4 regions of the Actinoplanes lobatus genome follow, and region 1 is predicted to be linked to each of the others. Evidence: riboswitches for the same ligand, from Rfam matches in the RefSeq annotation. Region 1 holds a riboswitch; each other region holds the start of a gene.
The links. Region 1 has a riboswitch for cobalamin ahead of BJ964_RS11535 (ABC transporter substrate-binding protein). Riboswitches for the same ligand answer to the same signal wherever they lie in the genome.
Positions count from the first base shown of each region.

Region 1 (3,278 bases):
CGCGCCGAGGAACGCCGTGACCACACCGATCGGGATCTCCGCGTCTCCGCCCGCGGTCCGGGCGACCAGGTCGGCGAGGACCAGGAAGGCCGCCCCGAACAGCAGCGACAGCGGCAGCAACGCCCGGTAGCTGGGCCCGGTCATCAGTCGCAGCGTGTGCGGCACGATGATCCCGACGAAGCCGATCAGCCCGGAGGCGCTGACCGCGGCGGCGGTGCCCAGCGAGGCCGCGATGATCAGCAGGTAGCGGGACCGCTGCGGGTGCAGGCCCAGGCTGGTCGCCTCGGCGTCGCCGACGGTCAGCACGTCCAGCTCGCGGCGCTGGGCCAGCACGATCGCGGCGGTCATCACCGTGTAGGGCAGGATCACCCGCACGTCGTGCCAGCCCGCGGTGGACAGCCGGCCGAGCGTCCAGGAGAACACCTCACGGACCGACTCGACGTTCCGTTGCAGCAGGTAGGTCTGCGCCGCGGACAGGAACGCCGACACCGCGACCCCGGCCAGGATCAGGGTGGCGGGCGACCGGTCCCGGCCCCCGGCCGCGCCGAGCAGCCAGGTGAGGGCCACCGCGCCGACCGCGCCCACGAACGCCGCCATCGGCGCCCCGATCGGCAGCTCGGTGACCTCGCCGGTGGCCCGCAGGACGATCACCGCGGTCACCCCGAGACCGGCGCCGGCCGCCACCCCGAGCAGGTGCGGATCGGCCAGCGGGTTGCGGAAGGCACCCTGGTAGGCGGCGCCGGCCAGGGCCAGCATCGAGCCGACCAGCGCGCCCAGCACCACGCGGGGCAGCCGGAGCTGGGTGAGGATCGCGATCTCACGGTCGGTCAGGCCGCTGTCCAGGCGTACCCCCGGAAGGAGATTGAGCATCTCCACCGCGACGCCGCCGGGCGGCAGCCGGACCGACCCGAAGGCCAGCGCCAGGACCATCGCTCCCAGCAGCGTGAGCACTCCGGCCGCCAGCCACACCGGGCGCAGCCCGGCAGGCCGGCGCCGGCTCATGGCGCCGCCTCCGCTTCGCTCCAGCGTCGCCATGAGTTCAAGACTGAGCCGATGATTCGCTCGCAAGCTCGCTCATTGGGGAACCTTGCTCACCGCGTCTCCGACGGCCTTGACCAGATCGACGGTACGGGGACCCCAGCGCGAGGCGATGTCGTCGTCGAGGGCGTAGATCTGGCCCTTGCCGACGGCGGCGATCGACGACCAGCCGGGCCGCGCCTTCACCGTCTCCGGGGACTGCTGGCAGCACTTCGTGTCGGCCAGGAAGATGGTGTCCGGGTTCGCCTGGACCAGCGACTCCTGGGCCAGCTGCGGGTAGCCGCCGAGCTTGCCGTCCGGGTCGGCGGCGTCGGCCACGTTGGTCATCCCGAAGAGGTTGAAGACCGAGCCGATGAAGGTCTTCGAGGTGGCCGAGTACAGGTCCGGGCCCAGCTCGTAGTAGTAGCTGAGCGGCTTGCTCCGGGCCGGCACCGACTTGACGATCGTGTCGATGTCCGCGGCCATCCGCTCGTTCAGCGCCTTCGCCTCGGCCGGGTGACCGGTGAGCGCGCCGAGTTCGGTGATCTCCCGGTAGGTGTCGTCGAGGGTGGCGGCGGCCGGTGACACGAACGCCGGGATCGACAGTTTGCCGAGCTGGGCCACGATGCCGTCGGAGTCGTTGGACAGCACCACGAGGTCCGGGTCCTTGGCCGCGATCGCCTCGGCGTTCGGCTTGAAACCGGACAGGTCGGTCTTCGGTGCGTCGGCCGGGTAGGTGGACTGGTCGTCGACCGCGGTGACCTGCGGCCCGGCGCCGATCGCGTAGAGCATCTCGGTGGCCGTCGGGCTCAGCGACACGATCTTCGCGGGCTGAGCGTTCAGGGTCACGGCGCCGACCGTGACCGGGTACGCCCCGGCGGCGGCGCTGGACGCGGTGGCGGGCTCGGGTTCGTTACTCGCACATCCGGTGAGGAACAGTGCGGTGGCCGCTATGGCAGCGGTGAGCAGGCGTTTCATCGGTCCTCCTGTCGGCCGGTCAGGTGGTGCTTCGCCGACAGGGGCCACGCTGGCCGCCGCCCGCGAGGCGCCCCTCCCCGGGAGCGCTGAATCGCGACCGACGCCCAGGCGACCTGGCTAGACCTCCGAAGAGGGATCACAGTTGCGGGACAGCTCCGGTTTCACACCGGCTTCGCTGCGGCGCGGTCCCTGAAACGCTAACCCACGGCCGTCCCGCAACCTCAACGGCATCACATGACGAGCCTTCCGGTCACATCGTCCGTGCTGATCAGGCCCCAGTGGCGGGAGTCCTGGGCCACCGGGCGACTGTCACCGAGCACGTAGACGGCGCCGTCCGGGACGGTGACCGGAGCGCACTCGGTGCCGACCACCTGGGACTCGAACGACAGGTACGGCTCGTCGAGCGCCGTGCCGCCGCGCAGCACCCGCCCGTCCCGGCACTCGATGCGGTCACCGGGCAGGCCGATGACCCGGAGCAGGGTCTCGTGTCCGGGCGCGTCCGGGATCGGGAGAGCGACGATGTCGCCGTGGTCGATGCCGGTCACCCGGTAGCCGATCCGGTCGACCAGGTGGCGGCTCGTGACGGCGAGGGTCGGATTCATGGCGTTGCTCGGCACGAACCAGATCGAGAAGGAGAACGACGTGGTCACGGCGAGCAGCACGGCGGCCAGCGCGACCCCGTAGGCGACCGGCCGCTCCCGTGCCGCCACCCACAGCCCGCCGGCGGTCCAGCGCAGCGCCGCCCAGGTCCCGGTGGTCTGATCGAACTCGGCCAGCACCGCTTCACCCCACGGCTTGCCCGTGACCGCGGTCCTCAGGATCAGGTACAGCACCCGCCTCATGCCGGCCTCACGATCGCCAGGCTCGTGCCCCGGCGGGCCGCGGCCTTGGCCGCCGCGTCGGCCAGCCGGACCCGGGCCAGCGCCACCCCGTCGCCGGTCAGCCGGTAGGTGTGCCGGGGCGGGCGGCCGGGCTGGTCGGAGGGCTCCCAGCCGGCCTCCAGCAGCGCCTGCTCGGTGAGGCGCATCAGGATCGGGTAGAGCGTCCCGGAGGCCAGGCCGGTCTCGCGGCTCAGGTCGTAACCGTAACGCCAGGTGGACGGGTCCTTCATCAGCGCCTCGAAGAGCCGCAGGGTCTGCGGCGAGGCATGCGGTGTCCTCGGCATGACCGAAACTCTACATAACTCGACTTACCTGAAGTCAAGAGGCCGGCATCAAACGGATGCCGGCTCAGGAGTTCTTGCGGTGCTCCACGACGTCGGCGGCGGCGACCCGGTCCCCCGC
Region 1 covers NZ_JACHNC010000001.1:2,502,143-2,505,420, reverse strand. Annotated here, with positions in the region: gene BJ964_RS11540 (FecCD family ABC transporter permease) at 1-1,035, opposite strand, end outside; gene BJ964_RS11535 (ABC transporter substrate-binding protein) at 1,075-1,995, opposite strand; cobalamin riboswitch at 2,086-2,234, opposite strand; gene lepB (signal peptidase I) at 2,226-2,837, opposite strand; gene BJ964_RS11525 (PadR family transcriptional regulator) at 2,834-3,160, opposite strand; gene BJ964_RS11520 (DUF4229 domain-containing protein) at 3,225-3,278, opposite strand, start outside.

Region 2 (3,278 bases), 5.4 Mb from region 1:
ATCAAACTGTGGTGACTCAGGATGATCGCCCTACTCGTCGCAGGGGCGAAGTATCAACGAGCGTGTCCACTCCGACTGCTTTTCGACCATGAGCGACACCCGGGCGCCGGGGTCGGGCGGGGTGCCTTCGTACTCGACAGTCTCGTAGGCCTCGCCGAAGTGGACGGTGTACTCGCGATTGCCCGGAAATACGCGCTCGACCGTTGCGTCGAGGACGGCGCCCACGGGCCGGCGTCGCGCGATCGCCGCCCATTCCGACCCCGACCGTCGGTGTGACCGCGCGCCCCGGCCACGCATGCCGGCGTCGAGCGGAAGCAGCCGAATCTCGAACCCGCGATGTTGGAGTACTTCGAACAGGCCCTTACGCCCGACGGGCGGCCATTGCGAGGGCTCCTCCGGCAGCGCCAGCGCATCGACCCAACCGGGAACCGGGTCGCCGACGTCGACCGCCATGCCCGCGCGCCCGGCACCCGCCGGGAATCCGGTCACCATTCCCCAGGTTCGCGATCCTCGTGGAAGTCGTCGCCGAACGGCGCTCAATTCATCCTCACCCATGACCTGACCATTATTGGCTTTCCGGCCGGTGGCGATCCGGGAACCGAACGCTCCGCCGAAGCGACTCACCCGGTAAGGACAGTCGGCGAGAAGGCGGGTCACGAGATGAGGTACGACGTGCGGAGACGGCGGCCACGGGGCTGGGCACATCCCGACCTTGCTGACGTCGACCTCGGCAGGGTGCTCGACGCTCTCGGCGACCCGGTGCGGCTGGAGGTCGTCCGGCAGTTGGCCACCGCTGGGGGAGTGGTGCAGGGTGCGTTCGACGTGCCGGTGACCGGCCAGACCCTCTCCCATCACCTGAGGACTCTCACCACCGCCGGTCTCGTACGCGTGAGCCAGGCCGGCCGGTTCCGTTGCTGCGAGCTGCGCACACGTGACGTGGAGAAGCGCTTTCCCGGCCTGCTGCCGGCGATCCTGGCCAATGCCGGTGTCGGCGCCCCACGAACGATGCCGCCATGAGGGTGACGGTTTGGACACACCATGTGGGGTTGTGACTTTCCGATGCCGCCCATATATGGTGTTCCCCGCAGCTGGTTCGGCCGCGCCCGTCAGGGTGTGTCCGAGGCAACAGGGAACCCGGTGTGAAACCGGGACTGCCCCGCAGCGGTGAGTGGGAACGACCGCCGTCATGAAGCACTGGGCTCGTCAGAGCCTGGGAAGCGACGGCCAGTAGGCGGCTTTACCCAAGGCCCACGAGTCCGAAGACCTGCCAGCGCGCCGTGCATCCACAGTGATGCGCGGCGGTCGAAGGCCGCGTGGGACGGCCGACGCCATCAGCCGGGCCCTTCCTGGGCCGCGGCGGCGTCCTCCTGCGCACCCGAGACCTCGGCCGGCGTGATGAGGGGGACGAGACATGACAGCAGCTACGCAGGATCCGCCGGCTACCGGACATGTGGTGCCGGAGCAGCGCCGCCATGTGATGCAGGTGCGCAAGAGAAACGGCGACCTGGAGCCGGTCGACGTCAACAAGATCGTCAAGGCGGTCGAGTTGTGGGTCGCTGATCTCGGTGAGGTCGACCCGCTGCGGGTGGCGACCAAGACCATCAGTGGCCTGTACGACGGGGCGACCACCGCTGAGCTGGACAAACTGTCGATCCAGACGGCGGCCGAGCTGATCGGCGAGGAACCGCAGTACTCGAAGCTCGCCGCCCGGCTGCTCGCCGCGTACGTCGACAAGGAGGTCCGCGGTCAGGGCGTCGCCAGTTTCAGCCAGTCGATCCGCTACGGCCACGGCCTCGGCCTGATCGGCGACGATACCGCGGCGTTCGTGGCCCGCAACGCGCGCAAACTCGACGACGCCGTGGACGCCGCCGGTGACCTGCGGTTCGAGTACTTCGGCCTGCGTACCGTCGCCGACCGCTACCTGCTGCGCCACCCACAGTCCCGCCTGGTCGTGGAGACCCCGCAGTACTGGCTGCTGCGGGTCGCCTGCGGACTGTCCAAGGACGCCCGGGAGGCGATCGGCTTCTACCGGCTGATGTCCTCGCTGGCCTATCTGCCCAGCTCGCCGACGCTGTTCAACTCCGGCACGCGGCACACCCAGATGTCGTCGTGCTTCCTGGTCGACTCGCCGAAGGACGAACTGGACTCGATCTACGAGCGCTACCACCAGGTCGCGAAACTGTCGAAGTTCTCCGGCGGCATCGGCATCGCCTGGTCACGCATCCGCGGCCGGGGCGCCCTGATCCGCGGAACCAACGGGAAGTCGAACGGCATCGTCCCGTTCCTGAAAACGCTCGACGCCGGGGTGGCGGCGGTCAATCAGGGGGGCCGCCGCAAAGGCGCCGCATGTGTCTACCTGGAGCCGTGGCACCCGGACATCGAGGAGTTCCTGGAACTGCGCGACAACACCGGCGAGGAGTCCCGCCGCACGCACAACCTGAACCTGGCGAACTGGATCCCGGACGAGTTCATGCGCCGCGTCGAGGCCGACGGCGAATGGTCGCTCATCGACCCGTCCGACGCCCCGTCACTGCCGGACCTGTTCGGTGACGAATTCACCGAGGCCTACCGGGCGGCCGAGAAGAAGGCCGTCAAAACCGTCAAAGCCCGAGACTTGTACGGCCGGATGATGCGCACTCTGGCGCAGACCGGCAACGGCTGGATGACGTTCAAGGACCGCTCGAACTCGCTGTCGAACCAGACGGGCGAGCCCGGCAACGTGATCCACCTGTCGAACCTGTGCACCGAGATCCTCGAGGTCAACAACGACGACGAGACAGCCGTCTGCAACCTCGGCTCGATCAACCTGGGTCAACACGTCAACGTTGACGGTGTTGACTGGGTCAAGTTGAGAGAGACGGTGCGGACCGCGGTCGTCTACCTGGACCGGGTCATCGACATCAACTACTACCCGTCGCAGCAGGCCGCAGCCTCGAACCCGCGGTGGCGGCCGGTCGGGCTCGGGCTGATGGGCTTGCAGGACGCGTTCTTCACCCTGCGACTGCCGTTCGACTCCGCCGAAGCCCGCGACCTGTCGACCCGCGTCCAGGAGGAGATCTTCCTGACCGCCCTGGAGACGTCGGCCGAACTCGCCGCCGCCGTCGGCCCGCATCCGGCGTACCCCGAGACCCGGGCCGCCAAGGGTGAGTTGCATCCGGACCTGTGGGGCGCCGAGGTCACGCAGACCGACCGGTGGGAGGCGCTGCGATCGACCATCGCCGCACACGGGCTGCGCAACTCGCTGCTGATCGCCATCGCGCCGACCGCGACGATCGCGT
Region 2 covers NZ_JACHNC010000001.1:7,867,347-7,870,624, reverse strand. Annotated here, with positions in the region: gene BJ964_RS36145 (hypothetical protein) at 31-657, opposite strand; gene BJ964_RS36140 (ArsR/SmtB family transcription factor) at 661-1,017, shown strand; cobalamin riboswitch at 1,073-1,286, shown strand; gene BJ964_RS36135 (ribonucleoside-diphosphate reductase subunit alpha) at 1,412-3,278, shown strand, end outside.
Region 2: linked by a shared signal. The riboswitch ahead of BJ964_RS36135 (ribonucleoside-diphosphate reductase subunit alpha) and the one ahead of BJ964_RS11535 (ABC transporter substrate-binding protein) in region 1 are both predicted to bind cobalamin.

Region 3 (3,278 bases), 5.1 Mb from region 1:
GGTGATGTGCAGGGTCACGGGGTGGATTGTGGCAGGTGCAGGTGCCAGCCGTCGGGGTGGCGGGTGAGGCGGGCGACGGCGAGTGGGGCGATGTCGAGGCGGCGGATGGCGGTTGCCGGGAGGTCTAGGGCGGCGGCGAGTACCGCGCGGATGATCATGGGGTGGGCGACGGCGGTGAGGGTCGGCTCGGTTCGGGTGTGCAGCCAGGTGGTGGCGCGGGTGAGCAGCTGGGTGTGGGATTCGCCGCCGTGGGGTGCCGCTGCCGGGTCGGTGAGCCAGGTGTGCAGGTCGGCCGGGTCGATCTGGTCGAGGGTGTGGCCGGTCCAGGTGCCGTAGCCGGGGTCGGCGAGTGCCGGGTCGATGCCGGGGGTGGCGCCGAGCAGTGCGGCGGTTTCGCGGGCGGCGCGGGAGGGTGCGCTGGTCCAGGGGCCGCCGCCGCCGGGGATGTCAAGGGTGCCGGCGATGGTGCGGCCGGCTTCGTCGAGAGGGTCGTCGCCGCCGAACACGGCCCGGCGCAGGGCGCGGGTGTGTCCGGCGGCGATCAGCCGTAGCCCGGTCACGGAAAAGTGACGGGGGTTTCGGTGCGGTGGGCGAGGCGGGCGAGCAGGCCCGCGAAGCCGAGGCCGAGGGTGGTCCAGAGGATGGTCTGGGTGCCGAGTGAGGTGATCCGGAAGTCCCACAGCAGGGTTGCGGGGAAGTCGGCGGGGACCTCGTCGAAGGTGGGCAGGAGGGTGTAGGCGATGGTGACGACCACCAGGAGGGCGGCGGTGGCGGCGGTGGCGCGGGCCCAGGGGTGGGTTTGGGTGCGGGCCGCGAGGGCGGCGGCCCAGACGGCGGCGAGGCCGAGGGCGAGGGCGGCGAGGTAGGCGGCGGTGCGCTGGTCGATGGTGGCCGGGTCGCCGACGGCGGGTGGGTTGGGTGGGTATTTGAGGTAGGGCACCAGGACGATGCCGGTCCAGGCCGCTGCGGCGAGGCCGAGGGCGGCGGTGGTGTCGCCGGTGGTGTGCAGGCGGCGTCGCAGGACGGTGTAGGCGGTGGCGAGGATGCCGCCGAGTGCGATGCCGTAGAGGCCGGTGGCGAGGAACAGGCCGGGGCCGGACTGGACGTCGCGGGAGACGAGGGCGTCGCCGGCGGGTGTGCCGGCTTCTTCGATGGCGATGGCCGCGTTGATGTGCGGTTCACCGGCGAGGTAGGCGAACGTTCCGGCGAGCAGTCCGGCGATGAGGCCGGCGAGTAGTCCCCTCAGCAGCAGTTGCGGGTAGCTGGGGGTCAGTGGCACGGAACACCGAGCAGGTGGCGTCCGTCGTGCATGAGTTCGTGCAGGTACATGCCGGACTGGGAGAGGGCGCCCTGGTCGAAGGCGACGAGGTAGGCCAGCAGCAGCATGATGCCGGTGAAGCCGGCGGCGGTGGCCAGCAGTGTGGGGGAGACGGTGGGGGTGGTGAGCGCTTGTGCCTTGGGCATGGCGGATCAACCTCCTACGGGATGACGCGTCCCGATCGATGGGGCCTGCGGCGCGTGAGCGTCCTGACTCACCGGCCCCGTGGGGCTGGTTCACAGTGGCGCGACCGCACCGGACTTTCACCGGATTTCCCTCAGCGCACCGCAGATTGGATTTTCAACCTATCGGCCGGGGTGGGCCGGGCACAACCGTCGGGCGGTAGCATCCACGCCGGTCTACGGGGTCGGGGGTGTGTGTCGTGGTGGTGCGGTGGCCGGTGGCGGTGGTGGCCGGGCTGGTGGTGTCGGTGGCGGTGCCGGTTCCGCGGCAGGCGTGGGCGGCGCAGTGCCTGGGTCCGAAGCCGGTGGTGTCGGCGGTGCCGGCGGAGTTGAAGGCGTACGCGCCGGCGCGGTTGGCGGGGTTGGCGACCGGGGCCGGGGTGCGGGTGGCGGTGGTCGATTCCGGTGTCGATGCGCGGCATCCGCAGCTCAAGGGTCATGTGGTGGCGGGCCGGGATTTTCTGCGTAACGAGTTCGCGGGCCGCCGGGACTGTGTGGGGCACGGGACCGGGGTGGCCGGGATCATCGCGGCGGGCGCGGATGCCGGTAGTGGGGTGCAGGGTTTGGCGCCGGGGGTGACGATCGTGCCGGTGCGGGTCAGTGAGCAGCAGGACATCGACGAGACGACGGCGACGGCGTCGGGCGGGAGTTCGCAGACGTTCGCGCAGGGGATTCGGTGGGCGGTGGGGCCGGGTCACGCCCAGGTGATCAACATCTCGCTGGTGATGCCGCAGGAGAGCGAGGCGGTGGAGTCGGCGATCGCGGACGCGGTGGCGGCGGGGGTGATCGTGGTGGCGGCGGCCGGTAACGACGGCCCGGACGCGGGTGTGGTGTATCCGGCGGCGTATCCGGGGGTGATCGGTGTCGGGGCGGTCGGCGCGGACGGGTTGCGGGCGTCGTATTCGCAGGTCGGTGAGCATGTGGATCTGGTGGCGTTCGGGGATGTGACGGTGGCGTCGCCGGTGGCCGGTCATCAGGTGGTGCAGGGGACGAGTTTCGCGACGCCGTTCGTGACGGCGACGGTGGCGCTGTTGAAGCAGCGGTTTCCGCGGGAGAACGCGGCGCAGATAACCCGGCGGTTGTTGCGGTCGGTGGATCCGGCGCCGGGTGGTGCGCGCAGTGACGAGTACGGGTACGGGCTGTTGAATCCGTATCGGGCGCTGTCGGAGGAGGCGGGCCCGGTGGTGGCCGCGGCTCCTCGTGTGGTGGCGGCGCCGCGGCGGGTGGCGGATTCGTCGGAGTGGGTGCGGGCGGGCTGGTTCGCGGCCGGTGGTGCCGGGCTGGCGGTGCTGGCCGGTGTGGTGGCGGTGGTGGTGGGGCGGGGTCGGCGTCGCGGTTGGCGGGCCGGTCATGATCGAATGCCGGGATGATGTGGGACGCGGTCACCGAGGCGATGGGCGGGCTGTATCCGGATGAGCGGCCGTGGCATGTGACGTATCCGGATGAGGGTTACCGGTTGCGGGCGGCGTCGGCGTATCCGGCGGCCGGGCACTGGCATCTGGTCGGGTACGGGCTGGGTGAGCGCTGGGGTTTCGAGTTGACGTTGCGGGTGGCCCGCGGTGTCGAGGAGCAGCCGCCACAGTGGCCGTTCGTGTTGTTGGATCAGGTGGCGGCGTATGTGGCGTCGTTGGACGGTCCGGTGGAGGACGGCCAGTGGATCAACTGGGGTGCTCCGGTGACGGGGTTTCCGCACACGGACGGCCCGGACACCGGTTTGACGGTGTTGATCCTGACGGAGGACCCGCAGTTGGGTGGCGGCCGGTTCCTGCAACTGGTGG
Region 3 covers NZ_JACHNC010000001.1:7,623,392-7,626,669, forward strand. Annotated here, with positions in the region: gene BJ964_RS34860 (GNAT family N-acetyltransferase) at 1-18, opposite strand, end outside; gene BJ964_RS34865 (histidine phosphatase family protein) at 15-560, opposite strand; gene BJ964_RS34870 (CbtA family protein) at 557-1,279, opposite strand; gene BJ964_RS34875 (CbtB domain-containing protein) at 1,270-1,464, opposite strand; adenosylcobalamin (AdoCbl) riboswitch at 1,472-1,622, opposite strand; gene BJ964_RS34880 (S8 family serine peptidase) at 1,701-2,870, shown strand; gene BJ964_RS34885 (suppressor of fused domain protein) at 2,867-3,278, shown strand, end outside.
Region 3: linked by a shared signal. The riboswitch ahead of BJ964_RS34875 (CbtB domain-containing protein) and the one ahead of BJ964_RS11535 (ABC transporter substrate-binding protein) in region 1 are both predicted to bind cobalamin.

Region 4 (3,278 bases), 1.9 Mb from region 1:
CGACCAGTCCGGATCCGTCACCCTCCGCGCCGGAGATCCCCGATGCGCCGACGAGTCCGGATCGGCCGCTCTCCGCGCCGGTCGTTTGCGATGGCCGGGCTGGGCCTGTTCGGCCGCTCTCCGCGCTGGTCGTTTGCGATGGCCGGGCTGGGCCTGTTCGGCCGCTCTCCGCGCTGGTCGTTTGCGATGGCCGGGCTGGGCCGGTTCGGTCACTCTCCGCGCTGGTCATCCCTGGCAGGTCGGCGGGGCCGGCTCGGTCACCGTCCGTGCGGGCGACCAGGTAGCCGTCGGTGGTGGCCTCGACGCGGACGTGCGGGCCGGACGGGCTGCCGCACGCGCGGGCGCAACCCACCCAGTGGACCGGCAGGCCGTCGACGAAACGGGCCGTGGCGGTGGCGTCGGCGCGGACGTCGGCCAGCGATTTCGCGCAACCTGGCCGCCCGGCGCAGGCGGTCACCCCGGACCATGGCGAATCCGCGGCCACCGCGAGCCCGGCCGCGGCCAGACGGTCCGCCCACTCCACCGCCGCCGACGGCGGCAGATCGGCCACGATCACCCCACGCCAGGGGGTCACCACCAGCTGATCGGCGCCTTCCAAAACCCTGAGGGGTACGCCGGTCAGGCGCCCCAACGGCACCAGCGCCCCCACCGCGGCCAGCCCGTCCGCCTGAGCCACCACACCGACCAGATCGGTGGCGCCGGTGGCCTCGACCGGAACCGCCGCCGGCACGGCGACGGGCGTCAACCCGAGGACGCCGGCCACCCGGGCCGACACACGCGCCGGGCCGTCGGTCAACTCCCGCAAACGCCACGCGGCCGGGCCGTCGCCCCGCTGCTCCTCCCGCTCGGCGAGGAACGCGTGCGCCGCCGCGATCAGCGCCGGCACCACCCGGCCGGCCTCCACCCGGAGCCCGGTGTCGTGCCCGGCGAAGCGGATCGCGAACAGCCCGCCACCGGTGTGCCCCCGCTCTTCCGGCCCCGCGACAGCCGTGTGGGTGGTGGGCGCCGGTGGTGTGGGGCTGGTCGTGGGCGGCTGGGTGGTGGGCGCCGGTGTGGGGTTGGTGGGGGCCGGCCGGGTGGTGGGCGCCGGTGCGGGGTTGGGGGCCGGGACGGCGGCGACGTCGGGGGACAGGGGGACGTGGCCGAGCGCGAACAGGAACTTGCCGGGGAGGCCGGCCAGGGCGGGATCGTCCACGATGGCGCGATCCAAGGCCGGTATCAGAGCGCGGATCGTCGATCCTGGGAGTGGCGGCGACGCGATGTTCCGGACATTGTCGTGGGTCTGTGAGGGCAGCAGCCCGGCGGCGCGCAAGCGGGTCGCCAAGGCCGGGGCGTCGGTGGCCGACAGGCCTCTGAGCTGGAGATTGGCCCGCGAGGTCAACTCCAGGGCGCCGTCGCCGAACTCCTCGGCCAGCGCGCGCAGCGCGCGCAGCCGGGCGCCGGTCAGCAGCCCGCCGGGCAGCCGGACCCGGGCCAGCAACCCGTCGGCGGCGGCGTGCAGCCGCAGCGCGCCGGGGCAGGCGTCGGTGTCGGAAGTCCGGACGGGAGACATGGCCCGGATACTACGGCCGACCCCCGACAGGAATTCACCGTCGCCTCTCGGTGGGTCGGCAGCGTCACAGCGGCCGTTCCGCCTTGACGCGGGACACCGGGGTTCGGAAAAGTTATGGCTCACGAGCGGCGACGCCGCGGAGGAAGCCGGTGTGACTCCGGCGCGGTCCCGCCACTGTCACCAGGGAGTTCGAGCCCTGGGAGCCAGGAACTCCGGTCGCCGTGACATCCGACTACCCGGGGCGCGGACCCCGAGGGGAGCGCGCGTGTTTCTGCTGCTGTCGACGTCCGACACCGACCTGCTCAGCGCCCGGGCCAGTGGTTCGGCCTGGCGCCCGGCCAACCCGGCCCGCACTTCGGTCACCGATCTGCCCGGCCTGCTCGACGGGGCCGACCTTGTCGTGGTGCGCATCCTGGGCGGCCGCCGGGCCTGGGAGGAGGGGCTGGACACGCTGCTCGCGGGCGACGTGCCGGTGGTGGTCCTGGGCGGCGAGCAGGCGCCGGACGCCGAGTTGATGAAGCTGTCCACGGTGCCCGCCGGGGTGGCCGCCGAGGCGCACACCTATCTGGCGCACGGCGGCGCGGACAATCTGGTCTCGCTGCACGACTTCCTCTCCGACACGGTGCTGCTGACCGGCAACGGGTTCGCGCCGGCCGTGGAGAGCCCACAGTGGGGTTTCCTGCCGCGCCCGGAGTCCACCGGCGAGGCGACCGTGGCGGTGCTCTATTACCGGGCGCATCACATGGCCGGCAACACGGCGTTCGTCGAGACGCTCTGCCGGGCGATCGAGGCCAAGGGCGCGCGGGCCATGCCGATCTTCACGGCCTCGTTGCGGACCGCCCCGCCGGAGCTGCTGGCCGAGCTGCGCAAGGCGGACGCGCTGGTGGTGACCGTGCTGGCGGCCGGCGGCACCCGCCCGGCGACCGCGAGCGCGGGCGGCGACGACGAGGCGTGGGATGTCGGCGTGCTCGCCGACCTGGACGTGCCGATCCTCCAGGGGCTGTGCCTGACGAGTTCGCGGGCCGCCTGGGAGGCCGCCGACGACGGGCTGACCCCGCTGGACGCGGCGACGCAGGTGGCGATCCCGGAGTTCGACGGCCGGATCATCACGGTGCCGTTCTCGTTCAAGGAGATCGACGAGGACGGGCTGTCGGTCTATGCGGCCGACGAGGAGCGGGCGTCGCGGGTGGCCGGGATCGCGGTGGCGCACGCCCGGCTGCGGCACGTCCCGCCGGCCGATCGCAGGATCGTGCTGATGCTGTCGGCCTACCCGACCAAGCATTCCCGGATCGGGAACGCGGTCGGTCTGGACACGCCGGCCTCGACGGTCGCCCTGCTGGCTGCTCTCGCCGACCGGGGTTACCGGATCGGTGACTTCGGGTCCTACGACGGCGACGGGCTCATCCACACGTTGATCGCGGCCGGCGGGCAGGACCCGGACTGGCTGACCGAGGAGCAGCTGTCCGGAAACCCGGTGCGAATTCCGGCATCTCGCTACCAGACCTGGTTCGGCCAGCTCCCCGAGGACTTCCGGGAGAGTGTCGAGCGGCACTGGGGTCAGGCCCCCGGTGAGCTGTATGTCGACGACGGCGACATCGTGCTGGCCGCGCTGCGCGACGAGAACATCGTGGTGATGGTCCAGCCTCCGCGCGGGTTCGGGGCCAACCCGGTCGCCATCTACCACGACCCCGACCTGCCGCCGAGCCACCACTACCTGGCCGCCTAC
Region 4 covers NZ_JACHNC010000001.1:592,729-596,006, reverse strand. Annotated here, with positions in the region: gene BJ964_RS02580 (precorrin-3B synthase) at 1-1,552, opposite strand, end outside; cobalamin riboswitch at 1,657-1,784, shown strand; gene cobN (cobaltochelatase subunit CobN) at 1,818-3,278, shown strand, end outside.
Region 4: linked by a shared signal. The riboswitch ahead of cobN (cobaltochelatase subunit CobN) and the one ahead of BJ964_RS11535 (ABC transporter substrate-binding protein) in region 1 are both predicted to bind cobalamin.